DNA from 3 places in the Geobacillus sp. C56-T3 genome. Region 2 is predicted to be linked to each of the others. Evidence: a T-box and tRNA genes for the amino acid it is inferred to sense, from the RefSeq annotation. Region 2 holds a T-box; the other regions hold tRNA genes.
The links. The T-box of region 2 lies ahead of serS (serine--tRNA ligase). A T-box ahead of a tRNA ligase gene usually reads a tRNA of that ligase, here a tRNA-Ser.
Positions count from the first base shown of each region.

Region 1: it encodes a tRNA-Ser, which carries the amino acid that the T-box ahead of serS (serine--tRNA ligase) is inferred to sense. The anticodon was not compared.
Region 3: it encodes a tRNA-Ser, which carries the amino acid that the T-box ahead of serS (serine--tRNA ligase) is inferred to sense. The anticodon was not compared.

Region 1 covers NC_014206.1:3,120,557-3,129,804, forward strand. The annotation lists gene GC56T3_RS15405 (PrkA family serine protein kinase) at 1-1,581, opposite strand, end outside; gene trmL (tRNA (uridine(34)/cytosine(34)/5-carboxymethylaminomethyluridine(34)-2'-O)-methyltransferase TrmL) at 1,906-2,379, opposite strand; gene GC56T3_RS15415 (amidase domain-containing protein) at 2,400-3,263, opposite strand; gene queG (tRNA epoxyqueuosine(34) reductase QueG) at 3,325-4,467, opposite strand; gene GC56T3_RS15425 (B3/4 domain-containing protein) at 4,520-5,185, shown strand; tRNA gene GC56T3_RS15430 (tRNA-Glu) at 5,488-5,559, opposite strand; tRNA gene GC56T3_RS15435 (tRNA-Ser) at 5,564-5,656, opposite strand; tRNA gene GC56T3_RS15440 (tRNA-Asn) at 5,663-5,737, opposite strand; tRNA gene GC56T3_RS15445 (tRNA-Ile) at 5,947-6,020, opposite strand; tRNA gene GC56T3_RS15450 (tRNA-Gly) at 6,027-6,097, opposite strand; tRNA gene GC56T3_RS15455 (tRNA-His) at 6,417-6,489, opposite strand; tRNA gene GC56T3_RS15460 (tRNA-Thr) at 6,497-6,572, opposite strand; tRNA gene GC56T3_RS15465 (tRNA-Ser) at 6,928-7,018, opposite strand; tRNA gene GC56T3_RS15470 (tRNA-Ile) at 7,038-7,114, opposite strand; tRNA gene GC56T3_RS15475 (tRNA-Met) at 7,120-7,196, opposite strand; tRNA gene GC56T3_RS15480 (tRNA-Ala) at 7,214-7,286, opposite strand; tRNA gene GC56T3_RS15485 (tRNA-Pro) at 7,295-7,368, opposite strand; tRNA gene GC56T3_RS15490 (tRNA-Arg) at 7,375-7,448, opposite strand; tRNA gene GC56T3_RS15495 (tRNA-Leu) at 7,454-7,539, opposite strand; tRNA gene GC56T3_RS15500 (tRNA-Gly) at 7,545-7,619, opposite strand; tRNA gene GC56T3_RS15505 (tRNA-Lys) at 7,627-7,699, opposite strand; tRNA gene GC56T3_RS15510 (tRNA-Thr) at 7,872-7,944, opposite strand; tRNA gene GC56T3_RS15515 (tRNA-Phe) at 8,223-8,298, opposite strand; tRNA gene GC56T3_RS15520 (tRNA-Asp) at 8,616-8,691, opposite strand; tRNA gene GC56T3_RS15525 (tRNA-Met) at 8,697-8,773, opposite strand; tRNA gene GC56T3_RS15530 (tRNA-Val) at 8,954-9,029, opposite strand; rRNA gene rrf (5S ribosomal RNA) at 9,038-9,154, opposite strand.
Region 2 covers NC_014206.1:17,773-27,020, reverse strand. The annotation lists gene dnaX (DNA polymerase III subunit gamma/tau) at 1-717, opposite strand, end outside; RNA gene ffs (signal recognition particle sRNA large type) at 835-1,099, opposite strand; gene tadA (tRNA adenosine(34) deaminase TadA) at 1,138-1,635, opposite strand; gene GC56T3_RS00095 (LysM peptidoglycan-binding domain-containing protein) at 1,721-3,007, shown strand; gene serS (serine--tRNA ligase) at 3,223-4,497, opposite strand; T-box leader at 4,548-4,767, opposite strand; gene pdxT (pyridoxal 5'-phosphate synthase glutaminase subunit PdxT) at 4,777-5,367, opposite strand; gene pdxS (pyridoxal 5'-phosphate synthase lyase subunit PdxS) at 5,392-6,276, opposite strand; gene GC56T3_RS00075 (serine hydrolase) at 6,407-7,765, opposite strand; gene guaB (IMP dehydrogenase) at 7,870-9,248, opposite strand, start outside.
Region 3 covers NC_014206.1:238,339-247,586, reverse strand. The annotation lists rRNA gene GC56T3_RS01345 (23S ribosomal RNA) at 108-3,036, opposite strand; rRNA gene GC56T3_RS01335 (16S ribosomal RNA) at 3,751-5,308, opposite strand; tRNA gene GC56T3_RS01330 (tRNA-Gly) at 5,705-5,778, opposite strand; tRNA gene GC56T3_RS01325 (tRNA-Pro) at 5,948-6,021, opposite strand; tRNA gene GC56T3_RS01320 (tRNA-Arg) at 6,026-6,102, opposite strand; tRNA gene GC56T3_RS01315 (tRNA-Leu) at 6,179-6,261, opposite strand; tRNA gene GC56T3_RS01310 (tRNA-Leu) at 6,277-6,358, opposite strand; tRNA gene GC56T3_RS01305 (tRNA-Lys) at 6,364-6,439, opposite strand; tRNA gene GC56T3_RS01300 (tRNA-Gln) at 6,733-6,807, opposite strand; tRNA gene GC56T3_RS01295 (tRNA-Asp) at 6,822-6,897, opposite strand; tRNA gene GC56T3_RS01290 (tRNA-Glu) at 6,930-7,001, opposite strand; tRNA gene GC56T3_RS01285 (tRNA-Ser) at 7,021-7,113, opposite strand; tRNA gene GC56T3_RS01280 (tRNA-Asn) at 7,121-7,195, opposite strand; gene GC56T3_RS01275 (SprT family protein) at 7,832-8,281, opposite strand; gene cmpA (cortex morphogenetic protein CmpA) at 8,371-8,484, shown strand; gene GC56T3_RS01270 (Tex family protein) at 8,503-9,248, opposite strand, start outside.

The sequences.
Region 1 (9,248 bases), 550 kb from region 2:
GATCGAGCGCATCAGCTTTTCATCCGGATTCATTTCCTCACCCGTAAGCGGATCGCGCAGTTTCGTCTTGTTGCAGTACGCCTCGACGTTGTCCAAATAGTTATCCATCAACGTTTTCGCTGACTCTTCATACGAATAGACGAACGCCTTTTGCACTTCTTGTTTTGCGATTTCATCATACTCTTTGCGCACGAGCGAAATGAAATTCAAATACCGCTCGCGGTCTTCCTTCGTGATCGACGGATGCTGATCCAATCCTTCTTTCAACGAACGAAGCACGTCAAGCGCATTGATCGACGGCACTCCTTTGCGGATGATGCAGGCAGAAATGCGGTTGATGACATAGCGTGGGTCGATGCCGCTCATCCCCTCATCCGGATGCTCCTTTTTCAGCTCCTCCACATCGACCTCGCTGAATCCTTCAATCATTTCGCCATCATACAAGCGCATTTTCTTCAATAAATCCACATCCGGCCGCTTCGATTCTTTCAGCCGCGTCAAAATCGTAAACATAGCCGCAATCCGCAGCGTGTGCGGGGCGATATGCACGTCGGCGACGTCGCTTTCGCGGATCATTTTTTCATAAATGCGCTCTTCTTCCGAGACGCGCAAGTTGTACGGAATCGGCATGACGATGATGCGCGAATGGAGCGCCTCGTTCTTTTTGTTGGCAATGAACGACCGATATTCCGTTTCGTTCGTATGCGCGATGATCAATTCATCGGCGCTGATTAAAGCAAACCGCCCAGCCTTGAAATTGCCTTCTTGCGTCAGCGACAGCAAATGCCAAAGAAATTTTTCATCGCACTTTAACATCTCTTGAAATTCCATAATCCCGCGGTTGGCTTTGTTCAGCTCGCCGTCAAACCGGTACGCGCGCGGGTCGGACTCGGAGCCGTATTCCGCGATCGTTGAAAAATCGATGCTTCCCGTTAAATCGGCGATGTCTTGCGATTTTGGGTCAGACGGACTGAACGTCCCGATGCCGACGCGGCGGTTTTCCGAGAAGAAAATACGCTCCACCAGCACGTCTTCAATGCGTCCGCCGTACTCTTTCTCAAGCCGCATCATATTGAGCGGCGACAGCTCACCTTCAATGCGAATGCCGTACTCACGGTAAAAATCGTCGCGCAAATGGTGAGGAATGAGGTGAAGCGGGTCTTCATGCATCGGGCACCCTTTAATCGCATAAACGGCTCCGCGCTCCGTTTTGGAGTACTCCTCAAGCCCGCGCTTCAGGAGCGTTACCAACGTCGACTTCCCGCCGCCGACCGGCCCCATCAGCAGCAAAATCCGTTTCCGCACATCAAGCCGCTTCGCCGCCGGGTGGAAATATTCCTCAACGAGCCGCTCAAGCGCCTCCTCAAGCCCGAACAGGTGCTGGCTGAAAAACTTATATCGTTTCCGCCCATTCACCTCTTCGACCCCAGCATCTTTGATCATATTATAAACACGCGAATGAGCCGACTGGGCCACCCACGGCTTTTCTTTTAAAATCTTTAAATACTCGGCAAACGTTCCTTCCCATTTCAGCTTTTCTTCTTCTTCCCGATACCGGGCGATTTTTTGCAAAATATCCATAAAGGACCTCCTCACCCTTGGATGTCTAACAGCAAGATTATTACAATTTATGCGAGGATGTCCCGTATCATTCGCCGCAAAAAAAATTTTGTCTCCTAACAACCAGCTGCGGTCATTCACATGCTTGGCCATATTCGCTATAATAAAGGGGGAAACGCCTGCCACTTTCATTATGAAGGAGGAACAAACGATGCGCACTTTGCTTGTGCTAGGGGTTATCATTGCGTTTTTGACGGCCATTTTCACCGCTGGCTATGAAGACAAACCAGGCGTCAGACAATAAGACCAAAAAAACGACCTCCAGAGCGAAGGTCGTTTTTTTGTTTATGACAACCCATAAAACCGTTGTTGGCGCAACGCTTCGTACACTAAAATGGCCGCCGTGTTCGACAAGTTTAACGAGCGCACTTTGTCATTCATCGGGATGCGAAGGCAACGATCCATATTGGCCTCAAGCAGCTCCTTCGGCAATCCGGTCGTTTCACGGCCGAACACAAAGAAAATATGTTTTTCTGTATCGCTGAAATCAAACGAATCATAATACCGGCGCCCGAATTTCGTAATGAAATAAAACTCCCCTTCCGGAAAGCGGGCGAATAGTTCGTCAAGCGAGTCATAATACGAAATATTGACATACGGCCAATAATCAAGCCCGGCGCGCTTTAACATTTTATCATCCGTAGAAAAACCGAGCGGGCGGATCAAATGGAGCGACGTATCGGTTGCTGCGCACGTACGAGCGATGTTTCCAGTATTGGCTGGAATTTCTGGCTGGTATAGCACTACATGAAGCGGCATTTCCTTCACCTCAACAACGTTTATTTGCGATCGATGATGTGAAAAAACTTATAGCGAATGTTCGGCGTATAGGCGCTTGAATCTTCATACGACCAATAGCGCATTCGGCTGTTTGTCGTATGGGCGTTCACAAGCGGCATCCCGTTCTGATCTTTCGCCACCACAATCGTTGAGTGGTCGAAGCGTCCGTCCCCTTGAAAATCATAACAGATGACATCGCCTGCCATCAATTGCTCCGGCTCCGCCACTTCCACCGCCTGCAAGCCGATGCGCGACCCGCTCAAATACCAACGAAAAGCATGGGCCACAGCCCAGCTGTAACTCCAACTTCCGTTTTGACACCACCATCCCCTCGCCCGGTTCGGATAGCCCGTCATCGGCGCCCCGCCTGCATACAAGCATTGAGAGACAAAATTCGTGCAATCCACCGGAAACGACGGAAACACCGGGTTATGCCGATTCCACCACGTTTCCGCATACCGCACCGCCCGGGCGCGGTCATACTGGTAAGAAAGACGCTCCCCCGTCCATTGCTCTCGTTCGACGCGCGGCGCCTCCATATACCCCCCCAACCGGTTGATCGGTTCATCAGCTACAAGCTCACCGCGAACAAAACAGGCGCATCGCTCCTCAACCTGTTCTTCTATATATAGTGAACCCCTTTGCTTAATTAAAAATTGATGGTGGGCAATATACATCACTTTCGCTTCCCGCTCGATGGTCTGCCTGCCGACAATTTGTCCCCGGATCGTGCAACGGACGATCTCCGCACCGCGCTTTTGGCAAAGCCGTTGCTTTCTTGCCGCCTCTTCGCTTCGGATATTGCTTTCCGACACAAACGAGCGGGCTCGCTCATCCAACCACGCGCGCAACTGTTTTTTCATGCTGCTTTCCACCACTTTCGTTTTTGTTACTACCTTATGTGGGGAAGCTGCGTTTTTTTCCCTATTCCTTTGCCTCAGCCAACAGTTTCAGTCCTTTTTCAATCTCAGCGATCACATCGGCATCCGCCTCCGTTTGCCGCGCGGCCTCCAAATAAGGCTTAGCGCTTGGATCCCCGATTTTCCCGAGCGCCCACGCCGCCGTCCCGCGGATGACTGGACGGCTATCCTCTTTCAACAAACGCAGTAAGTGCGGCACCGCGGTTTGGTCTTTGTAATGAGCGAGCGCCAGAATGGCATTGCGCTGAATCGGCTTTTTCCCACGCCATGAACCCGCCATGGCCCCAAATGTTTCTTTAAATTCACGGTTGCTCATCTGAAGCAGCGGGATGAGTTTCGGCTTTACCGCTTCCGGATCCGGCTCGAATTCTGGATGCAAATGAAAGTCTTTCCCCTTATTTTCCGGGCAGACTTGCTGGCATGTATCACAGCCGTACAGCCGGTTCCCGATTTTCTCCCGAAACTCGTCGGCCAAAAAGCCTTTCGTTTGCGTTAAAAAGGAAAGGCACCGCTGTGCGTTCAGTTGTCCCCCTTGTACAAGCGCCCCGGTCGGGCAGGCATCAATGCATTTCGTGCACGTGCCGCATCGGTTTTCAACCGGTTCATCAGGGGGAAATGGAATATTCGTAATCATTTCTCCCAAATACACATACGATCCAAACTCTGGTGTAATAATAGAGCAGTTCTTGCCGCTCCAACCGATCCCTGCCCGTTCCGCCACCGCCCGATCGGCGAGCTCTCCGGTATCCACCATCGAGCGAACGCGGGCATGGGGCACTTTGGCCAGCAAAAACTCCTCGAGCTGCTGCAAACGTTCCCGCAACACATCGTGGTAGTCCTTTCCCCATGAAGCGCGGCAAAAAACGCCGCGCCGTTCCGTCTTTGTCCCCCGCGGCGCATTTTTCATTTTGGACGGATAGGCAAGAGCAATGGCAATGATCGATTTTGCTTCCGGAAGAAGCAATGAAGGATTCGTCCGTTTCTCAATATCTGGTTCCTCAAAACCGGACTGATAGCCGAGCTCCTGCTGGCGGCGCAGCCGTTCCTTTAATTCAACAAACGGATCAGCGCTCGCAAATCCGATTTTATCAATGCCGATTGACCGACTATACTCAATGACTTCCCGCTTTAATGCCATAACATCCATCGTTTTCCCTCCTTTCGTCATATATGGTAAAATGAAATCCGAGGTGATCAAGATGAAATTCGTGATATCAGAACAACTAAAGCAACGCCTTCCTTCTGGTAAATTCGGCGTCATCCGCTATCATCATATCGAGGTCAGCGATTCACCGCAAATGTTAAGGGGGCGGCTTGAGCTGTTTCAAGAATCTCTTTACATCGAGCTGCAGGAAAAGTCGATTGCCGACATTCCTGAGATGGTCGAATGGCGCCGTACTTTCAAACAAATCGGAACGGACCCAAGCCGCTATCGACCGTCAAGTGAAAGCCTGTACCGACGCATCCAGAAAAAAAGCTTCATTCCGCCTATCCATTCAGCGGCAGACATAAACAACTTTTTTTCACTCTATTATAAAATTCCACTCGGCATCTATGATCTAGACCGCATCAACGGGACAGTGACGCTCACGATCGGCACGGAACAAGATGAATACATCGCGTTAAACGGCCGCACAGTCAACTTTGCCAACAAACTCGTCAGCAAAGATGAACGAGGGCCGTTTGGCAGTCCGATCGTCGATTCGGAGCGGACCGCCGTGACGAGAGAAACGAAAAACGCTTTGCAAATCGTTTACTTTCTCCCATCAACGCCAGAAGAAACCGCCAAGCGCCAGCTTCAAGCCATCCAAACGATGTTTGTGCAAATTCATGGCGGCGAAGCCGACGCCCAATTGTTCGTTTGATCTTCTCCCCCCACTTTCCTGCCGTTGGAAACGGGGGACTCCCTCCCTACTTGAACGCTCTCCCACCTACGCTCACGCGTGGAAGTGGGGGTCTTCTCGGTTTAGGGTGATAAATAAAAAAACGCAATGCCTCGTTCTTTAACGAAACGAAACACTGCGTTGTCCCCAACCATCATAACATAATTTTAAAGCTAACGAGAGACATTATAACAGACTTCCACACGCATCGCAAGAAAAAAACGCAAAAATCGACAAAAGAAATTGTACAAAAGGGCACCAGAATCTCTGGTGCCAGCAACCAGTGACCCGTACGGGATTCGAACCCGTGTTACCGCCGTGAAAGGGCGGTGTCTTAACCACTTGACCAACGGGCCATTATGGCGGAGAAGGCGGGATTTGAACCCGCGCGCCGCAAAACTGCGACCTAACGGTTTAGCAAACCGTCCCCTTCAGCCACTTGGGTACTTCTCCGTAACATGGCTCCGCAAGTAGGATTCGAACCTACGACCTACCGGTTAACAGCCGGTTGCTCTACCGCTGAGCTATTGCGGAATGATGAATAACTATATGTTATGCACATCTTCCAAATGTGCTCGTTGCCTCTTCCTCTGCCAGCTAATTCAAGGAAGCGAGATGCGTCGAGGCAACTCGCAGCGAATTCGAAGATGTGAAGCTCGTCGCTCCGCTTTTGCTGTGGAACGATGGGGCATTGTTCGCCCATTATTATAGCGAATAGCCAAAAAACATTCAATGGAAAATAATGGGCCTAAGTGGACTTGAACCACCGACCTCACGCTTATCAGGCGTGCGCTCTGACCAGCTGAGCTATAGGCCCGTCAAAAGCGGGTGATGGGAATCGAACCCACGACATCAGCTTGGAAGGCTGAGGTTTTACCACTAAACTACACCCGCATAATTTTTGATGAAACACCCATCACAATCTTTCATGCCCCTTCCTCTGCCAGCCGATTCAAAGAAGCTGGATGCGTCGGGGCAACTCGAAGCGGATTCGATGATGCAGATGCTCGTGGCTGAGGTTTTACCACTAAACTACACACGCATATCATTTGGAATCAACATCTGCCACGCTCTTCCATGCCCCTTCCTCTACCAGCTGGTTCACAGAAGCCGGATGCGTCGGGGCAACTCGAAGCGGATTCGATGATGCAGATGCTCGTGGCTGAGGTTTTACCACTAAACTACACACGCAAATATAGAATATAATGAAAAGGGCGACTAGTGGGAATCGAACCCACGCATGCCAGAGCCACAATCTGGTGCGTTAACCACTTCGCCATAGTCGCCTCGATCTGGTGCCGGCTGCAGGACTTGAACCCGCAACCTACTGATTACAAGTCAGTTGCTCTACCAATTGAGCTAAGCCGGCACATTTAAAATTAGCTAGTGACTCATGTTGTCTGCCTGGTTGTGCCTCTTCCTCTGCAAGCTGATTCGAGGAAGCTGAGTGCGTCGAGGCAACTCGCAACCAATTCGATGATGCCGATGCTCGTCTCTACCAATTGAGCTAAGCCGGCATATTTAGTAATGAAACAGTGACTCCTATTATGCTGAACTGTGCCTCTTCCTCTTCCAGCTAATTCGAGGAAGTCAAATGCTCGGTGTCCCTTCCTCTGCAAGCTTATTCAAAGAAGCGGGATGCGTCGGGACAACTCGCAACAGATTCGACGATGCGAATGCTCGTCTCTACCAATTGAGCTAAGCCGGCATGATTTTAAAGTGCATGGCGGAGGAGGAGGGATTCGAACCCCCGCGCGCCTTGCGGCGCCTCTCGGTTTTCAAGACCGACCCCTTCAACCACTTGGGTACTCCTCCAAAAAAGCAACAATAATAATGGTGGACCTTGTAGGACTCGAACCTACGACCGGACGGTTATGAGCCGTCTGCTCTAACCAGCTGAGCTAAAGGTCCGATAATGGTGGCGGTGGAGGGGATCGAACCCCCGACCTCACGGGTATGAACCGTACGCTCTAGCCAGCTGAGCTACACCGCCAAATTTAAGTCAAAAGGTGGAGCCTATCGGGATCGAACCGATGACCTCCTGCTTGCAAAGCAGGCGCTCTCCCAGCTGAGCTAAGGCCCCATGATAAATCGGGAAGACAGGATTTGAACCTGCGACCTCACGGACCCGAACCGTGTGCTCTACCAAGCTGAGCTACTTCCCGACAAAACGCGCTCGAGAGGATTCGAACCCCTAACCTTCTGATCCGTAGTCAGATGCTCTATCCAATTGAGCTACGAGCGCACAAGTGCCGAGGGCCGGACTCGAACCGGCACGGTAGTTACCTACCCCAGGATTTTAAGTCCTGTGCGTCTGCCAATTCCGCCACCCCGGCGGAAGTGGAGCGGAAGACGGGGCTCGAACCCGCGACCCCCACCTTGGCAAGGTGGTGTTCTACCGCTGAACTACTTCCGCAAGACGATGAGCCATGGAGGACTCGAACCTCCGACCCTCTGATTAAAAGTCAGATGCTCTACCTACTGAGCTAATGGCTCATGGGTTCAATAACACTCCGAGACAACAATGTCCCTTCCACTGCCAGCTGATTCGAAGATGCAGGATGCGTCGGGACAACTCGAAGCGAACTCGAAGATGTAACGCTCGTTACTGAGCTAATGGCTCGCGGTTGCCGCCTTAATGGCTTAAGGGGTTATTAAGGAATAAGAATGCCGGCTGCAGGACTTGAACCCGCAACCTACTGATTACAAGTCAGTTGCTCTACCAATTGAGCTAAGCCGGCACATTTAAAATTAGCTAGTGACTCATGTTGTCTGCCTGGTTGTGCCTCTTCCTCTACAAGTTGATTCGAGGAAGTCAAATGCTCGGTGTCCCTTCCTCTGCAAGCTTATTCAAAGAAGTGGGATGCGTCGGGACAACTCGCAACAGATTCGACGATGCGAGTGCTCGTGGCTACCCATTGAACTAAGCCGGGGTGGTTTGAACATCTGACATGTCTGTGAACTACTCCCACTTAGCTTTGCATGAAGCGGGAACCTTCTTTCGGAACTATGATAAAAATGGTGGCTCGGGACGGAATCGAACCGCCGACACAAGGATTTTCAGTCCTTTGCTCTACCGACTGAGCTACCGAGCCGTATCTTATTTTTCCCTTGTTCGTTGATGACTTTTGTGTCCCTTCCTCTACCAGCCAATTCGAAGAAGCTGGGTGCGTCGGGACAACTCGCAGCAGATTCGAAGATGCGGATGCTCGTCTCTACCGACTGAGCTACCGAGCCATATTAAGTTTTACGCTGCTTTACTTGTGCTACATTGTGCCTCTTCCTCTGCCAGCGGATTCGAAGATGCTGGATGCGTCGAGGCAACTCGAAGCGAATTCGATGAAGCGGATGCTCATCTCTACCGACTGAGCTACCGAGCCATATTTTTTCATCTTTCACAATTTTGAAAGAATGGCGGTCCCGACGGGACTCGAACCCGCGATCTCCTGCGTGACAGGCAGGCATGTTAACCACTACACTACGGGACCAATTTTGGTTGCGGGGGCAGGATTTGAACCTGCGACCTTCGGGTTATGAGCCCGACGAGCTACCGGACTGCTCCACCCCGCGACGATAGGAAATTCAACTGGTTTTCATAATGATCCGGGCGTGCTATTCATTGCCTCTTCCTCTACTAGCTGATTCGAGGGAGCTGGGTGCGTCGAGGCAACTCGATGCGGATTCGATGAAGCAAAGGCTCGTTGCTCCACCCCGCGATGATGAGAAAGCAAGTCAGCTTTTATATTAAGATGGTGGAGGATGACGGGATCGAACCGCCGACCCCTTGCTTGTAAGGCAAGTGCTCTCCCAGCTGAGCTAATCCTCCACGAAATTGCCTAGCAGCGACCTACTCTTGCAGGGGCGCTGGCCCCAACTACCATCGGCGCTGGAGGGCTTAACTTCCGTGTTCGGGATGGGAACGGGTGTTTCCCCTCCGCCATAGCCACTAGGCAACAATGGACAAGTCTTATTATAAGGAAAGTTGACCTGTTGTCAAGACTTTTTCATTCCCTCAAAACTAGATAACCGTGCTCAGGAAGAAGCC
Region 2 (9,248 bases):
CGCCAGCACGTCGTCGAGCCGAAGTTTCCCGTCGCTGAACGAAATGGCTTGATCAAGCAAGCTGAGCGCATCGCGCATCCCCCCGTCTGCAGCACGGGCGATGGCGGACAATGCCTCATCGGACGCCTCGACACCTTGGGCGCTTGCGACATACTTTAGCCGTGAAACGATCGCCGGAAGCGGGATGCGGCGAAAATCGAACCGTTGGCAGCGGGAAATGATCGTCGCCGGAATTTTGTGCGGCTCGGTCGTGGCCAAAATGAAAATGACGTGTTTCGGCGGCTCCTCCAACGTTTTCAACAGCGCGTTAAACGCACCGATCGACAGCATATGCACCTCGTCGATGATATACACTTTGTAGCGGGCCGACGTCGGCGCAAATTTCACCTTCTCACGGATATCACGAATTTCATCGACGCGGTTGTTGGAAGCAGCGTCAATTTCCAGCACATCGGGAACCGTTCCATTCGTAATGCCGAGGCAAGCTGGACACTCATTGCATGGCTCCGCCGCTGGCGCCTGTTCACAGTTGACCGCCTTGGCGAAAATTTTCGCTGCGCTCGTTTTTCCTGTACCGCGCGGGCCGGAAAATAAGTAAGCGTGCGATATTTTATGTTGAAGCAGGGCGCTTTGCAACGTCTTGGTCACGTGTTCTTGGCCGACCATGTCCGCAAAGCGCTGCGGCCGAAACACGCGATATAACGCTTGGTATGCCACGGAAAACGGCCCTCCTCTTTCTCTCGTCCTATCTATTATATAACTTCCTATTGCAATTTGAAATAACAAAAAACCCACTCGCCATGAGTGGGTTTTGTTCCCTATCGCTATGTAAGGCCGTGCACCTTCTGTCGATTAGCTGCCCCGAGCGTTGCTCAAGCAGTTAGCTCAGCCCAGGCGTCCCCGCGGCACATGGGAGCATCCGCTTACTGCTGCTTCCTTCCGGACCTGACAGGGTTCACGGAATCCCATTGCGCGGGACCCAGACGTCAACACCACTTGCTTGAGACAGGCCTCGCAACAGACTAACCTCGAGAAGGAATTCAGCCTCGCTAGAGCGGATTGCGAGTACAGGGCACCGCTACCTCCCCGCTTAGCACGGCACTATCAGTATAGCTCGTTAGCGGAAAAAATGCAATGTCAATCGACGGAATTTTCGTTGGCACTCCCGCCAACATTTCTCTTTTGTTCGCGCAATCGTCGAAAAAATTGGCTCAACAGCGAACCGCACTCGTCAGCAAGCACCCCGCTTACCACCTTAACCTGATGGTTAAATCGGCTTTCCTGCAATAAGTTCATCAATGTCCCAGCGCACCCTCCCTTTGGGTCAAACGCGCCAAATACAACCCGTTCGATGCGGGAAAGAACAATGGCGCCTGCGCACATGGCGCACGGCTCAAGCGTTACGTACAACGTCGCCCGCTCAAGCCGCCATGAACCGGTTGCCCGGCATGCTTCATCGATTGCCAAAATTTCTGCATGAGCGATGGCGCGTTGTTCGGTTTCCCGCAAATTATGAGCGCGGGCGATGACGCGGCCGTCTTGAACGATGACAGCGCCGATCGGCACTTCGCCGATCTGCTCCGCTTTTTTTGCTTCTTCCATTGCCAATCGCATGTAGTACTCGTCGGTGTTCATCGTATACCCCTTCACACAAACGGTCATTTCTCCTTTCTTTTCATCATAGAATATGGAGAATAAAGACGCAACTAGGAGGTCAAGTATGCAAATCCACGTAGTGCAGAGTGGACAAACGTTAAGTGGAATTGCTGAGGCATACGGGACCACGGCGGAAGAAATTGTCCGGGCCAACAAGCTTCCAAACCCTGATAAACTCGTTGTCGGCCAGGCACTCGTGATCCCGATCGTCGGTCGTTTTTACTGGGTGCAGCGCGGCGACACGTTATGGTCGATTGCACGCCGATTTTCGATTCCGATGCAGCGGCTTGCCGAAGTGAATCGCCTCTCCTTAAACGCTCCGCTTAAGGTCGGGCAGCGGCTTTATATACCGCCCGGCGCCAAGCGAAGAGCGGAGTTTAACGCCTATATTGAACCGCGCGGCGCGACTGTCAGCCCAGCGCTGGAGGCGAGCGCTCGCGAAGCCGCTCCGTATTTGACTTATTTGAGTCCTTTTTATTTTGCGATCCGACGCGACGCGACATTGCAAGAGCCGCCGCTTGACGACTTTCCGGATATTGCCCGCGCCAACCGCGTCACGCTCGTTATGGTTGTCGCCAACATTGAAAACGGGCAGTTCAGCGACGAGCTCGGCGCGCTTATGTTAACAAACGAAACGCTGCAAAATCGTCTGCTCGACAACATTGTCGCGACCGCTAGACGGTATGGCTTCCGCGACATCCATTTTGATTTTGAATATTTGCGCCCGGAAGACCGTGAGGCGTATAATGCGTTTTTGCGCAAAGCGAAACGGCGGTTTGCACGAGAAGGGTGGATGATGTCGACCGCCTTGGCGCCAAAAACGAGCGCGACCCAGCGCGGACGTTGGTACGAAGCACACGACTACCGCGCCCATGGACAAATTGTCGACTTTGTCGTGATCATGACGTATGAATGGGGCTACAGCGGCGGGCCGCCGATGCCGGTGTCCCCGATCGGTCCGGTCCGCCGCGTTCTCGAGTACGCCATCTCTGAAATGCCAGCCGGAAAAATTTTGATGGGGCAAAACTTGTATGGCTACGACTGGACGCTGCCATATGTACCCGGCGGCCCGTACGCCCAGGCCATCAGCCCGCAGCAAGCCATCGCCCTCGCCGCAAAGTATAACGTTGCCATCGAATACGATACGGAGGCGCAGGCACCGCATTTTCGCTATCGCGACGAAAACGGACGCGAGCATGAAGTATGGTTCGAGGACGCCCGCTCCATTCAAGCAAAATTTAATCTCGTGAAGGAACTTGGTTTGCGCGGGGTCAGCTATTGGAAACTTGGCATTGATTTTCCACAAAACTGGCTGCTGATCGCTGATCAATTTACTGTTGTAAAAAAATAAAGGCATAAAAAACCCGCCGGTCAACGGCGGGTTTTTTTATGATGGGAAACGGCTTTCGGCGGTCAGCCGTTTCAGATGACAATCTCCTCTTATGCGCGTCAGTCCTCTTCATCATCGTCTTGGCCAAGAACAAGATGTTCCTCATTGCCAACGTCATTCACTATAACACGGCAGTCGGGAAAAGTCAACCAACGATTTGCCTCAAGCACCTTTTTTCAGCGAATGACGTCCCGATTCCCCATGTAAGGACGAAGCGCTTCCGGAACGATGACCGAGCCGTCTTCTTGCTGGTAGTTTTCCAAAATGGCGGCGACCGTCCGCCCAATGGCTAGCCCCGAACCGTTTAATGTATGCACGTACTCCGGTTTCGCTTTTGGATCCCGACGGAAGCGGATGTTGGCACGGCGCGCTTGAAACGCCTCAAAGTTGCTGCACGACGAAATTTCCCGGTACGTTCCGTAACTTGGCAGCCAAACTTCAATATCGTACGTTTTCGCCGCCGAGAATCCAAGGTCTCCGGTGCACAAGGCGACAACGCGGTACGGAAGCCCGAGCCGTTGCAAAATCGTCTCTGCCTGGCGCGTCAGCTTTTCCAATTCATCGTACGAGTCCTCCGGCTTTACGAATTTTACCAGCTCGACTTTATTGAACTGATGCTGACGGATCAGCCCTCTCGTGTCGCGGCCGGCCGACCCGGCTTCCGCGCGGAAGCAGGCGCTGTAGGCCGCATAGTAAATCGGCAAATCATCTGCGGCCAAAATTTCGTCGCGGTGCAGGTTCGTCACCGGCACCTCAGCGGTCGGAATGAGGAAATAATCTTCGCTGTCCAAATGGAACGCATCCTCGGCAAATTTCGGCAACTGTCCGGTTCCGATCATGCTCGCCCGGTTCACTAAATATGGCGGCAACACTTCTTCGTAACCGAATTCATCGAGATGGATGTCAAGCATAAAGTTGATGAGCGCCCGCTCAAGCCGCGCTCCTAACCCTTTATAAAAGACAAATCGGCTTCCCGCCACTTTGGCGGCTCGCTCAAAGTCGAGCAAACCGAGCCGATCGGCGATTTCCCAATGCGGCTTCGGCTCAAAGGAAAACGAACGCGGCTCTCCCCATCTCCGCACTTCCACATTGTCCTCTTCTGATTGGCCGATCGGCACTGATTCGTGCGGCACGTTTGGAATCGACAACAACAAGTCGTCGAGTTCCGCCTCAAGCTGGCGAATTTGTTCATCCATCCGTTTAATGCGGTCACCGACTTCGCGCATTTGGGCAATCAGCGGCTCGGCGTCCTTTTTCTCGCGCTTTAGGACAGCGATTTGCTGCGACACATCGTTGCGCTTGCTTTTCAGCTCTTCGACTTCCGCGATCAAGCGGCGGCGGTCTTTGTCCAATTGTTCAAAGCGGTCGATGTTCGTCAAATCCCCGCCGCGTTGCATTAATTTTTCCTTTACTTCTTGAAACTGAGTACGCAATACTTTCATATCCAGCACCGTTTTCTACCTCCTTCGCCTTTTATTATACAAAGAAAGCCCCCGTCCCAAAAAGGGACGGGAGCCATCCCGCGGTGCCACCCTTATTGAAGGCCAACCATGCCTTCCACTTATGCCGATAACGGCGGCGGCCGAAAACGCCTACTGGCCCTTTGGGCGTTCAACGTTTTGCTCGAGGATGGATTCACAGGAGCTCCCTGCCGGTTCGCACCACCCACCGGCTCTCTGAAAGGAAGGGGGCCTGCTACTTGTTCCTCTCATCGCTTTCGCTTGATCACTTTACTTGAGGCTTGACGCCATTTTCGCTTCTTTGACCATGTTGAGGAAGTATTGCATCAATCGATGATCGTCGGTCAGCTCTGGGTGGAACGAGCAGCCAAGAAACTGTCCTTGTCGAGCGGCGACAATGCGGTCATTGTATGTCGCCAAGACATCGACCCCGTCCCCGACCTCGACAATGTGCGGAGCACGGATGAAGACGCCGACAAACCCGTCGCCGACACCCTTAATCGACAGCTCCGCCTCAAAGCTTTCCCGCTGCCGACCGAACGAGTTCCGCTCGACTGTAATGTCCATTAATCCTAAATGTGGCTCGTCATAGCCGACAATTCGCTTCGCCAGCAAAATGAGTCCGGCGCACGTGCCGAACATCGGCTTGCCGGCAGCGGCAAATTGCTTGAGCGGCTCCATCAGCCCATAGCGGTCGATGAGCCGCCGCATCGTTGTGCTTTCGCCGCCCGGCAGCACAAGACCGTCCAACCCTTCAAGCTGCTCCGGCTTTTTCACGATGACCGCCTCGGCGCCGCACGCCTCAATGGCGCGAACATGCTCCCGCACAGCTCCTTGCAGTCCAAGTACACCTATTTTCATCGTTGCTTTGCTCCTTTATTTAGCTTACCAGCCGCGTTCTTGCATCCGGTGCTCCGGCAACAATGTCGCGATATCGATGCCACGCATCGCGCCGCCCAATCCTTTCGACAAGTGTGCGATCAATTCATAGTCTTCGTAATGAGTCGTCGCCTCTACGATCGCGCGCGCGTATTTTTCCGGATTTTCCGATTTGAAAATGCCAGACCCAACAAAGACACCGTCCGCACCCAAGTGCATCATCAAGGCAGCGTCAGCCGGTGTCGCGACACCGCCGGCGGCAAAGTTGACGACCGGCAGGCGGCCAAGCCGCTTGATCTCGCGCAGCACCTCAACCGGAGCCCCGAGCTGTTTCGCCTCAGCGACAAGCTCATCTTCGCTCATGTTGACGACTTTGCGAATTTGCGCGTTCACTTTGCGCATATGGCGCACGGCCTCAACAATGTTGCCTGTCCCCGGCTCTCCTTTGGTTCGCAACATCGATGCCCCTTCTGCAATGCGGCGCGCCGCTTCCCCTAAATCGCGGCAACCGCACACAAATGGAACGGTAAACTGCCGTTTGTCAATATGGAATTCCTCATCAGCCGGCGTTAATACTTCGCTTTCGTCAATGTAGTCGACACCAAGCGCCTCTAAGACACGCGCCTCAACATAGTGACCGATCCGCACTTTCGCCATGACTGGGATCGAAACGGCGTTCATCACTTCTTCGATCACCGTCGGGTCGGCCATGCGCGCGACACCGCCAGCGGCGCGAATGTCCGCCGGGACGCGCTCGAGCGCCATAACCGCGACAGCCCCTGCCGCTTCAGCGATTTTCGCCTGTTCTGCGTTCACGACGTCCATGATGACGCCGCCTTTTTGCATTTCCGCCATGCCGCGTTTGACGCGGTCCGTACCTGTCAATGCCAACGTTGATTCCCCCTATTCCTAATCCTTATGCTTTGCGAGGCATGCAAAAGGACGATTCCACTGTTTTATTTTACCTCAATTTTTACAAAAATCACAATGGAAAAAAGCTCCCCATCAAGGGGAGTCGATTCTACAGCCAGCCTTTCACTGTTTTGGCGACGCTTGTCCATAAATCAACAAACAGTCCGCCGACCGCGCGCATCGAAAGAACAAACCAATTGGCTTTTTCGACTTCAGCTGTTGTGACAAGCGGCACACGGATGTTTTTTTGCATGTCTGGGCTTAAGAAGGCAAGGGAGTCGTCCCCTTTATATTCGAGCGTCATATATCCAACCGTTTCCCCTTTTTTCAAAGGGGCGACTAGCTTTCCTTCTTTTGTCATTTTTTTCTTGTCCAACACATATACAGGTTTGTATTGTTTTTCCTCGCCGTTTTTCACAAGCAGATCCAGATTCTTTCCTGTCGCGACACGAACCTCTTTGTCTTTCCCTTTCACGACCGGAAGTGTTTCTTTTCCTTTCAGCTGGTACCCTTTTGGATAAAGCGTCTCGAGGGAGTATTGGTTGAATCCGTAGTTAAATAGTTTTTCTGTCTCTTTAAAGCGCGCCTCTTTTGTTGTTTTCCCACTCGCATCTTTCGCGTTCATGACAACCGAAATCAAGCGGACGCCGTTTCGTTTCGCCGTCCCGGTGAAACAGTTGCCGGCAAATTCCGTATAGCCGGTTTTCAACCCGTCTACACCTTCGTATCCGTACACAAGCCCAGGCAGCATCCAATTCCAGTTGTCCATTTTGATTTCATCTTTTGTTCCTTCCCGGAATACTTTATGAGGAATGCTCGCTGTTTTCAGCACTTCGGGATGATCTTTCAGCAACCGGTAGGCAAGCATCGCCATCGCACGTGCGGACATGACGTTTTCCTCATTTGTGCTTGTCCCTTCTGGATGGAATCCTTTTAAATCCTTATTGCTCAACCCTGTGGCATTGACAAACTTATAATCTTTCAGCCCAAGCTCTTTCGCTTTGTCGTTCATCATTTTCACAAAATTTTTCTCCGATCCAGCGATGATCTCAGCAATCGCGACCGTTGCCCCGTTCGCCGAATAAATGGCCATTGCCTCGTACAGCTCACGCACCGTATACTTGCCATCTTTTCGCAACGGGACATTGGACAGCGCCCGGTCTTGCGACAGCCGGTACACGTAATCGCTTGGCGTGTACATTTGATCCCATTTGACGCGCTTCGCCTTAATGGCGTCAAGAAGCAAATACTCGGTCATCATTTTCGTCATGCTGGCAATCCCAAGCACCGTATCGATATTTTTTTCATACAAAATTCTTCCCGTTTGTGCATCCACTAAAATCGCAGCGTCCGCCCGGATGTCAAGCGGGGCGCTTTCCGCCTTCACCGTCTGTTGAAACGGACCAAACGTTAAACAAAGGCAAATCGACAGCAACCAAAACAACCAGTTTTGTTTTCTCCTCCTCACAATGACACCCTCCTCACACAACCGTTATTGTAACATACCGTCGGCCAAAAAAATAGACGGAGGACATGTCTCCGTCAAAGTTGAGCCGATCGGCGCAACTCCGATCAAAAAGCAGAGTAGTTCGGCGCTTCTTTCGTAATTTGCACGTCATGCGGATGGCTTTCACGGAGCCCCGCGCTCGTCATGCGGATAAACTGCGTTTTTTCGCGCAGCTCTTCCAAATTGCGGGTTCCACAATAGCCCATGCCGGCGCGCAACCCACCGACAAGCTGATAAATCGTGTCGGCAAGCGGCCCTTTGTATGGAACGCGTCCCTCGATGCCTTCCGGGACAAACTTTTTCGCATCTTCTTGAAAATAGCGGTCTTTGCTGCCGCGCTCCATGGCTGCGACCGATCCCATGCCCCGGTACACCTTGAAGCGGCGGCCTTGGTAAATTTCCGTCTCACCCGGGCTTTCGGAAACACCAGCAAGCAAGCTGCCGAGCATAACCGCATGCGCCCCAGCCGCGATCGCCTTCACAATGTCGCCGGAATATTTGATCCCGCCGTCAGCGATGATCGGGACGCCATGTTTGCGCGCCTCAGTCGCACAGTCGTAGATCGCCGTAATTTGCGGCACACCAACCCCGGCGACAACCCGGGTCGTGCAGATGGACCCCGGACCGATTCCGACTTTAATAATGTTCGCCCCAGCCTCAATCAAGTCGCGCGTCCCTTCAGCTGTCGCGACATTGCCGGCGATGATGTTCAAGTCCGGGTATTGGCGTCGGATGTTGGCCACCGTCTCTAGGACGCCTTTCGAATGGCCGTGCGCCGTGTCAACGACAATGACATCAACCCCTGCCTCAACAAGCTTTTTGACGCGAATCATCGTGTCCGCCGTCACCCCGACGGCTGCCCCGACAATCAGCCTCCCTTTCGCATCTTTCGCCGAATTCGGGAACTCAATGACCTTTTCAATATCCTTGATCGTAATTAATCCCTTCAGCACACCGTTTTCATCAACAAGAGGCAGTTTTTCGACCTTGTGTCGCTGCAAAATTTTCTCTGCTTCCTCCAACGTTGTCCCCACCGGAGCAGTGATCAAGTTTTCCTTCGTCATTACCTCGGAAATTTTAATCGAATAGTCTTGAATGAAACGCAAGTCACGGTTCGTAATAATGCCGACCAATTTTTGCTCCTCGGGGTTGTTGACGATCGGCACCCCCGAGATCCGATATTTACTCATTAAGTGTTCTGCATCATACACTTGATGATCCGGCGTTAGGAAAAACGGGTCCGTAATGACGCCTCGTTCCGACCGTTTCACCTTGTCGACCTGCTCGGCCTGCTGTTCGATCGACATATTTTTGTGAATGATGCCAAGGCCTCCCTGACGCGCCATCGCAATTGCCATCTCCGCTTCGGTGACCGTATCCATCCCGGCGCTGAGAATCGGGATGTTCAACTGCAGCGTATCGCTCAACTTCGTGGTTACATCAA
Region 3 (9,248 bases), 220 kb from region 2:
CCTAGCTCTCTTCTGCCAAATAACCTTCCCCCTCGGGGTGCAAGCACCCCAGCGGGTGAAGAACATTTGGCTTCGAGAGCTAATCGCGGCGCTTTCACTTTTCTCACTAGGTCAAGCCCTCGATCGATTAGTATCCGTCAGCTCCACGTGTCGCCACGCTTCCACCTCGGACCTATCGACCTCGTCATCTTCGAGGGATCTTACCCGCCTAACGCGGTGGGAAATCTCATCTTGAGGGGGGCTTCACGCTTAGATGCTTTCAGCGCTTATCCCGTCCGCACATAGCTACCCAGCGGTGCCCCTGGCGGGACAACTGGTACACCAGCGGTGCGTCCATCCCGGTCCTCTCGTACTAAGGACAGCTCCTCTCAAATTTCCTACGCCCGCGACGGATAGGGACCGAACTGTCTCACGACGTTCTGAACCCAGCTCGCGTACCGCTTTAATGGGCGAACAGCCCAACCCTTGGGACCGACTACAGCCCCAGGATGCGATGAGCCGACATCGAGGTGCCAAACCTCCCCGTCGATGTGGACTCTTGGGGGAGATCAGCCTGTTATCCCCGGGGTAGCTTTTATCCGTTGAGCGATGGCCCTTCCATGCGGAACCACCGGATCACTAAGCCCGACTTTCGTCCCTGCTCGACCTGTCCGTCTCGCAGTCAAGCTCCCTTGTGCCTTTGCACTCTCCGAATGATTTCCAACCATTCTGAGGGAACCTTTGGGCGCCTCCGTTACCTTTTGGGAGGCGACCGCCCCAGTCAAACTGCCCACCTGACACTGTCTCCCACCCCGCTAAGGGGTGCGGGTTAGAATTTCAATACCGCCAGGGTGGTATCCCACCGCCGCCTCCACCGAAGCTGGCGCTCCGGCTTCCCAGGCTCCCACCTATCCTGTACAAGCGATACCAAAATTCCATATCAGGCTGCAGTAAAGCTCCACGGGGTCTTTCCGTCCTGTCGCGGGTAACCTGCATCTTCACAGGTAGTATAATTTCACCGGGTCTCTCGTTGAGACAGCGCCCAAGTCGTTACACCTTTCGTGCGGGTCGGAACTTACCCGACAAGGAATTTCGCTACCTTAGGACCGTTATAGTTACGGCCGCCGTTTACTGGGGCTTCGGTTCGCACCTTCGCTTCCGCTAAGCGCTCCCCTTAACCTTCCAGCACCGGGCAGGTGTCAGCCCCTATACGTCGCCTTTCGGCTTCGCAGAGACCTGTGTTTTTGATAAACAGTCGCTTGGGCCTTTTCACTGCGGCTCTTCAGGGCTCTTCACCCCAAAGAGCACCCCTTCTCCCGAAGTTACGGGGTCATTTTGCCGAGTTCCTTAACGAGAGTTCTCCCGCGCGCCTTAGGATTCTCTCCTCGCCTACCTGTGTCGGTTTGCGGTACGGGCACCTCTTCCCTCGCTAGAGGCTTTTCTTGGCAGTGTGAAATCGGGGACTTCCGGATCCATCCGTCGCCGTCACCGCTTGGCCTTATGATCCGCGGATTTGCCTGCGGATCAGCCTTGCGGCTTGGACAGGCTCTTCCAGCCGCCTGCTCGCCCTATCCTCCTGCGTCCCCCCATCGCTCAAACGGGAAGAAGGTGGTACAGGAATCTCCACCTGTTGTCCATCACCTACGCCTTTCGGCCTCGGCTTAGGTCCCGACTAACCCTGAGCGGACGAACCTTCCTCAGGAACCCTTAGGCTTTCGGCGCAGAGGATTCTCACCTCTGTTTTCGCTACTCATACCGGCATTCTCACTTCTAAGCGCTCCACCAGTCCTTCCGGTCTGGCTTCTCTGCCCTTAGAACGCTCCCCTACCGATGACCAACGGTCATCCCGCAGCTTCGGCGGCACGTTTAGCCCCGGTACATTTTCGGCGCAGAGTCACTCGACCAGTGAGCTATTACGCACTCTTTAAATGGTGGCTGCTTCTAAGCCAACATCCTGGTTGTCTCGGCAACTCCACATCCTTTTCCACTGAACGTGCACTTCGGGGCCTTAGCTGGCGGTCTGGGCTGTTCCCCTCTCGACCACGGATCTTATCACTCGCGGTCTGACTCCCGGGCATAAGTCATTGGCATTCGGAGTTTGACTGGGTTCGGTAACCCGTTTTGGGCCCCTAGCCCAATCAGTGCTCTACCTCCAAGACTCCTAAACCCGAGGCTAGCCCTAAAGCTATTTCGGGGAGAACCAGCTATCTCCAAGTTCGATTGGCATTTCACCCCTACCCACACCTCATCCCCGCACTTTTCAACGTGCGTGGGTTCGGGCCTCCAGCCGGTGTTACCCGGCCTTCACCCTGGACATGGGTAGATCACCTGGTTTCGGGTCGACGACGACGTACTTGACGCCCTGTTCAGACTCGCTTTCGCTGCGGCTCCGCCTCTTCGGCTTAACCTCGCACGCCATCGTCACTCGCCGGTTCATTCTACAAAAGGCACGCCATCACCCATCAACGGGCTCTGACTACTTGTAGGCACACGGTTTCAGGTTCTCTTTCACTCCCCTCCCGGGGTGCTTTTCACCTTTCCCTCACGGTACTGGTGCACTATCGGTCACTAGGGAGTATTTAGCCTTGGGAGATGGTCCTCCCTGCTTCCGACGGGATTCCTCGTGTCCCGCCGTACTCAGGATCCGCTCGGGAGGGAACGAAGTTTCGACTACAGGGCTCTCACCTTCTCTGGCCGGCCGTTCCAGACCGGTTCGTCTACCCCGTCCCTTTCTCACTCCCATCGTGAGCGGTCCTACAACCCCAAGAGGACACGCCTCTTGGTTTGGGCTGTTCCCGTTTCGCTCGCCGCTACTCAGGGAATCGCGGTTGCTTTCTTCTCCTCCGGGTACTAAGATGTTTCAGTTCCCCGGGTGTGCCTTCCATACCCTATGGATTCAGGCATGGATACTGCCCCATTACGGACAGTGGGTTCCCCCATTCGGACATCTCCGGATCAACGCTTGCTTACAGCTCCCCGAAGCGTTTCGGCGTTTGCCCCGTCCTTCATCGGCTCCTAGTGCCAAGGCATCCACCGTGCGCCCTTTCCAGCTTAACCTATTGCGCTCTCGGCTTCTTCCTTTGCTTTTCCGGTTATCTAGTTTTCAAGGAACGAAGTTGCTGCCTTGAACCTGCTTCTTCGCTGGTTTGCGTCGAGGAATTCGGCTTCTCCGAATCCGCTTGTAGACGCAGACGCAAACGAGACTACTTCATTGAATTCACTTCTCTGCAGTCTTGCATCGAGGAATCCAGCTTCTCTGAATTCACTTGTAGACGCAGAAGCAAACGAAGCTGCTTCCCTGAACCTGCTAGCAGACGCAGGCACAGGCGCTTTTGAAGGAACTTTTCATTCCTTCAAAACTGAACGAAGCGACTGCCTTGAGTCTGCTTCCTTGCAGCTTTGCGCCGAGGAATCCATCTTCCTTGAATCTGCTAGAAGACGCAGGCGCAAAACAAGTGAAGGAATTTCTCATTCCCTCAAAACCGAACGAAACAGAAGCGCGTTTTGCTTTGAATAACGACTGATGTCTAGCTCCAGCGCCTGGCTCTCTTCTGCCAAATAACCCTTCCCCCTCGGGGTGCAAGCACCCCTGCGGGTGAAGAACATTTGGCTTCGAGAGCCGAACGCGGCGCTTCCGCTTTTCTCTCTGTCTAGCTTCGGCTCGCAGCCGCTCGGGGTCAAATAACCTTCGCCTTCGGGATTGTAAATCCCTCCAGGCGAAGAACATTTGCCCATCGCGGCGAAACGCTCGCCTCCGCTTTTCATCCTTAGAAAGGAGGTGATCCAGCCGCACCTTCCGGTACGGCTACCTTGTTACGACTTCACCCCAATCACTTGCCCCACCTTCGGCGGCTGGCTCCCTTGCGGGTTGCCTCACCGACTTCGGGTGTTGCAAACTCTCGTGGTGTGACGGGCGGTGTGTACAAGGCCCGGGAACGTATTCACCGCGGCATGCTGATCCGCGATTACTAGCGATTCCGGCTTCATGCAGGCGAGTTGCAGCCTGCAATCCGAACTGAGAGCGGCTTTTTGGGATTCGCTCCCCCTCGCGGGTTCGCAGCCCTTTGTACCGCCCATTGTAGCACGTGTGTAGCCCAGGTCATAAGGGGCATGATGATTTGACGTCATCCCCACCTTCCTCCGACTTGTCGCCGGCAGTCCCTCTAGAGTGCCCAACTGAATGCTGGCAACTAGAGGCGAGGGTTGCGCTCGTTGCGGGACTTAACCCAACATCTCACGACACGAGCTGACGACAACCATGCACCACCTGTCACCCTGTCCCCCCGAAGGGGGAACGCCCAATCTCTTGGGTTGTCAGGGGATGTCAAGACCTGGTAAGGTTCTTCGCGTTGCTTCGAATTAAACCACATGCTCCACCGCTTGTGCGGGCCCCCGTCAATTCCTTTGAGTTTCAGCCTTGCGGCCGTACTCCCCAGGCGGAGTGCTTATCGCGTTAGCTGCAGCACTAAAGGGTGTGACCCCTCTAACACTTAGCACTCATCGTTTACGGCGTGGACTACCAGGGTATCTAATCCTGTTTGCTCCCCACGCTTTCGCGCCTCAGCGTCAGTTGCAGGCCAGAGAGCCGCCTTCGCCACTGGTGTTCCTCCACATCTCTACGCATTTCACCGCTACACGTGGAATTCCGCTCTCCTCTCCTGCACTCAAGTCCCCCAGTTTCCAATGACCCTCCACGGTTGAGCCGTGGGCTTTCACATCAGACTTAAGGAACCGCCTGCGCGCGCTTTACGCCCAATAATTCCGGACAACGCTCGCCCCCTACGTATTACCGCGGCTGCTGGCACGTAGTTAGCCGGGGCTTCCTCGTGAGGTACCGTCACCGCGCCGCCCTCTTCGAACGGCGCTCCTTCGTCCCTCACAACAGAGCTTTACGACCCGAAGGCCTTCTTCGCTCACGCGGCGTCGCTCCGTCAGGCTTTCGCCCATTGCGGAAGATTCCCTACTGCTGCCTCCCGTAGGAGTCTGGGCCGTGTCTCAGTCCCAGTGTGGCCGGTCACCCTCTCAGGCCGGCTACGCATCGTCGCCTTGGTGAGCCGTTACCTCACCAACTAGCTAATGCGCCGCGGGCCCATCCGCAAGTGACAGCCAAAGGCCGCCTTTCAACCAAAGACCATGCGGTCTTCGGTGTTATCCGGTATTAGCTCCGGTTTCCCGGAGTTATCCCGGTCTTGCGGGCAGGTTGCCCACGTGTTACTCACCCGTCCGCCGCTGACCAAACCAGAGCAAGCTCCGATTTGGTCCGCTCGACTTGCATGTATTAGGCACGCCGCCAGCGTTCGTCCTGAGCCAGGATCAAACTCTCCAAAAGAAAGTTGATTGGCTTTTGCTTTGGCCAATGCGGCCTCAGCTTTTCGAATTGTCTAGCTTCGGCCGCTATCGGCTTGCGACGCTTCGTGTCCCGCTGCGGCGGGCTAAGCCCGCTCGCGGGCCTCTCAGCGCGTTTCGCCGATAGGCAAGCGGCCTTAGCTTTTCGAATTGTCTAGCTTCGGTCCGCCGCCGCTTGGGATCAAATAACCTTCCCCCTCGGTGTGCAAGCACCCCTACGGGTGAAGAACATTTGCCCGTCGCGATCGCCAGGATGGCGATATTTCGCCGTTGCCCGCAGGACGCGGGCTGCTGTTAGGCGAAATACCGGACCTCCGCTTTTCGTTGCGCTTCGTTTCGTTCAGTTTTCAAGGAACGAAATAATCCTATGGACTCTTCATGGAGCGGGTGATGGGAATCGAACCCACGACATCAGCTTGGAAGGCTGAGGTTTTACCACTAAACTACACCCGCATAATTTTTGATGAAACACCCATCACAATCTTTCATGCCCCTTCCTCTGCCAGCCGATTCAAAGAAGCTGGATGCGTCGGGGCAACTCGAAGCATATTCGGCGAAGTGAAGGCTCGTGGCTGAGGTTTTACCACTAAACTACACCCGCATAATATTTAGTTTAACAAAATCGGGAAGACAGGATTTGAACCTGCGACCCCATGGTCCCAAACCATGTGCTCTACCAAGCTGAGCTACTTCCCGATGATGGCGCGCTCGAGAGGATTCGAACCCCTAACCTTCTGATCCGTAGTCAGATGCTCTATCCAATTGAGCTACGAGCGCAATAGATTATTGCACCAAAGAGACGGATTATATTTTAGCAACTCACTGTGTTGCTGTCAATAGTTTATCTAAAAAATGCGGTCGAGAGGACTTGAACCTCCACGGGGTCGCCCCCACTAGGCCCTCAACCTAGCGCGTCTGCCATTCCGCCACGACCGCATATTGACTAATCAGTGCGGGTGGAGGGACTTGAACCCCCACGCCGTGAGGCGCCAGATCCTAAGTCTGGTGCGTCTGCCAATTCCGCCACACCCGCTAATATGGTGAGCCATGGAGGACTCGAACCTCCGACCCTCTGATTAAAAGTCAGATGCTCTACCTACTGAGCTAATGGCTCATGGTTGGGTATACACTCACAGTGAACGATGTCCCTTCCTCTACTAGCATATTCGAAGATGCAGGATGCGTCGGGACAACTCGAAGCAAATCCGAAGATGCTTTGCTCGTTGCTCTACCTACTGAGCTAATGGCTCATGGTTAGGATAACACTCTAGGTACTACCTAACTCTACCTGCCTCTTCCTCTCCCAGCTGTTTCACAGATGCCTAGTGCGTCGGGGCAACTCGCAGCGAACTCGAAGATGTAGCGCTCGTTACTGAGCTAATGACTCATGTATTTAACACATAAAAATGGCTGGGCCAGCTGGATTCGAACCAGCGCATCACGGAGTCAAAGTCCGTTGCCTTACCGCTTGGCTATGGCCCAGCGATTTAGTGCAATGGCGGTCCCGACGGGACTCGAACCCGCGATCTCCTGCGTGACAGGCAGGCATGTTAACCACTACACTACGGGACCACAAATCGCGGGGATCACCCCGCGCTATTCAGTGACCCGTACGGGATTCGAACCCGTGTTACCGCCGTGAAAGGGCGGTGTCTTAACCACTTGACCAACGGGCCACGCATATACGTATTGGAGTGGCGGAGAAGGCGGGATTTGAACCCGCGCGCCGTAAAGCCACGACCTAACGGTTTAGCAAACCGTCCCCTTCAGCCACTTGGGTACTTCTCCAAAGAAATGGCTCCGCAAGTAGGATTCGAACCTACGACCTACCGGTTAACAGCCGGTTGCTCTACCGCTAAGCTATTGCGGAATGATGAAAAAATTATATGTCATGCATATCTTTACGATGTGCTCGTTGCCTCTTCCTCTGCCAGCTAATTCAAGGAAGCGAGATGCGTCGAGGCAACTCGCAGCCAATTCGAAGATGTGAGGCTCGTCGCTGAGCTATTGCGGAATGATGTTTGACAATCGACATTGTTTATTATATTGAGCAACTTGTCGTTTGTCAATACGTTTTCCCGCAACTTCCTCTGCTGTTTTCCGCCGTTTAGCGACGGCTTTTATAATTTAGCACACGATCATCCTGATTGTCAACCTTTTTTCGCAAAATGTTTTGTTTGATTATGGGCGTTGACTGGACATTATAGTTTAACAATTCTTGACGAAAAGGTAGCTTGTCTATTTTCTCGACTGACGAACACCAAGGCGTGACGGAAGACCGAACAACCACCCGCTTCACAGACCCATGCATGGGTCTGCAAGCGGCGTTGTTCAGTCGCCCGACAGTCGATCAAATGCTGGAGCTATGTAAAAACTGCAAATGTTAAAGTTTCAAATTGCATCTACTCTGAAAATACGTGAGCTTCAAAATGTGTAAAACCGTAATATTCGACATAGAGATATTTTCATCCTTCCGATGGCAACCAAATTTTTCTGTCATGGGAGTCTAGGATCGTTTGAGCTTGCTTCGGCAGCGGCCGCAAACATAACGGTCTATGTTGATCCGTCTTTTGCGGCGGTAGGTGAGGCCGCATGACGTGCAAATGTATGTGTAGATCGTTTTCGGCGCTTTTGTATTTCGAGCAAGCGGACGACAATAGCGAGGCGCCCCCACTTTTTGCAGCAGTTCGCGGAAGTCGCGATCGCGGTGGCGGTAGCCTTTTCCCTCAAGGTGCAAGTGGTAATGGCAAAGCTCGTGTTTGATGATGGCGATCAATTCTTCCTCGCCGAACTGCTCGTAATGTTTTTTATTGAGCTCAATGTTGTGCGTTTGCAACATGTAGCGCCCGCCGGTGGTGCGCAAACGAGGGTTGAAGAAAGCGGTATGGCGGAACGGCTTGCCGAACACGCGAATGGAAATTTGTTCGACAAGGGCTTGCAGCTGCTTTTGGTCCATGGCGGGTCTCTCCTTCATCTTTTGGCACAGGACAATTCACCATTACATACACATATATTACCTTTCCACTGTCAGGGAGGTGACTGATTTTGCCTACATGGCTGAAAAATCAGATGAGACGAGCCTACTATGAGAAAAACCGTGAGCAAATTAAACTGTTGAACCAATGCTGGTTTTTTTATCGGAGAAAACACTGCTCCTAAGGCAGTGCTTTCTCCATTTCACTCTTTCGGCGGCACCATCGACAGCGATATTCTTCCCTTCGCCACATCGACATGCTCGACCCATACTTTGACGACGTCGCCGACCGAAACGACATCGAGCGGATGGCGCACGTATTGTTTGCTTAGTTTGGAAATGTGCACGAGCCCGTCCTGTTTGACCCCAATGTCGACAAAGGCGCCGAAGTCAACGACGTTGCGCACGGTTCCTTCCAGCTCCATGCCTGGCTTCAAATCTTCCATCTTCAACACATCTTTGCGTAATAGCGGCTTGGGCAGCTCGTCGCGCGGGTCGCGCTCTGGGCGGCACAACGCGTCAATGATGTCGCAGAGCGTCAGTTCTCCGATGCCGAGCTCGGCAGCCACCGTCTCGACCTCGATGGCTTGCAGCGCCTGGCGCAGTTCATCACTGCCAATGGCGGCGGTCGTAAATCCTAACTTACGCAACAGTTGCTTCACTTCCGCGTACCGCTCGGGGTGAATCGGCGTGCGGTCAAGCGGTTCGTCGCCATCAATGATGCGCAAAAAACCGATGCACTGCTCGTACGTTTTCGCTCCGAGCCGAGGAATCGTTTTCAACTCTTCGCGGTTGCGGAATTTCCCTTGCTCTTCGCGACGCTTGACGATGTTTTCTGCAACGGTTTTCGTGAGCCCGGACACGTACTGAAGCAGGGAGACGGAGGCAGTGTTGACGTTGACACCGACTTGATTGACGACCGTCTCGACGACGAAACGAAGCGACTCGG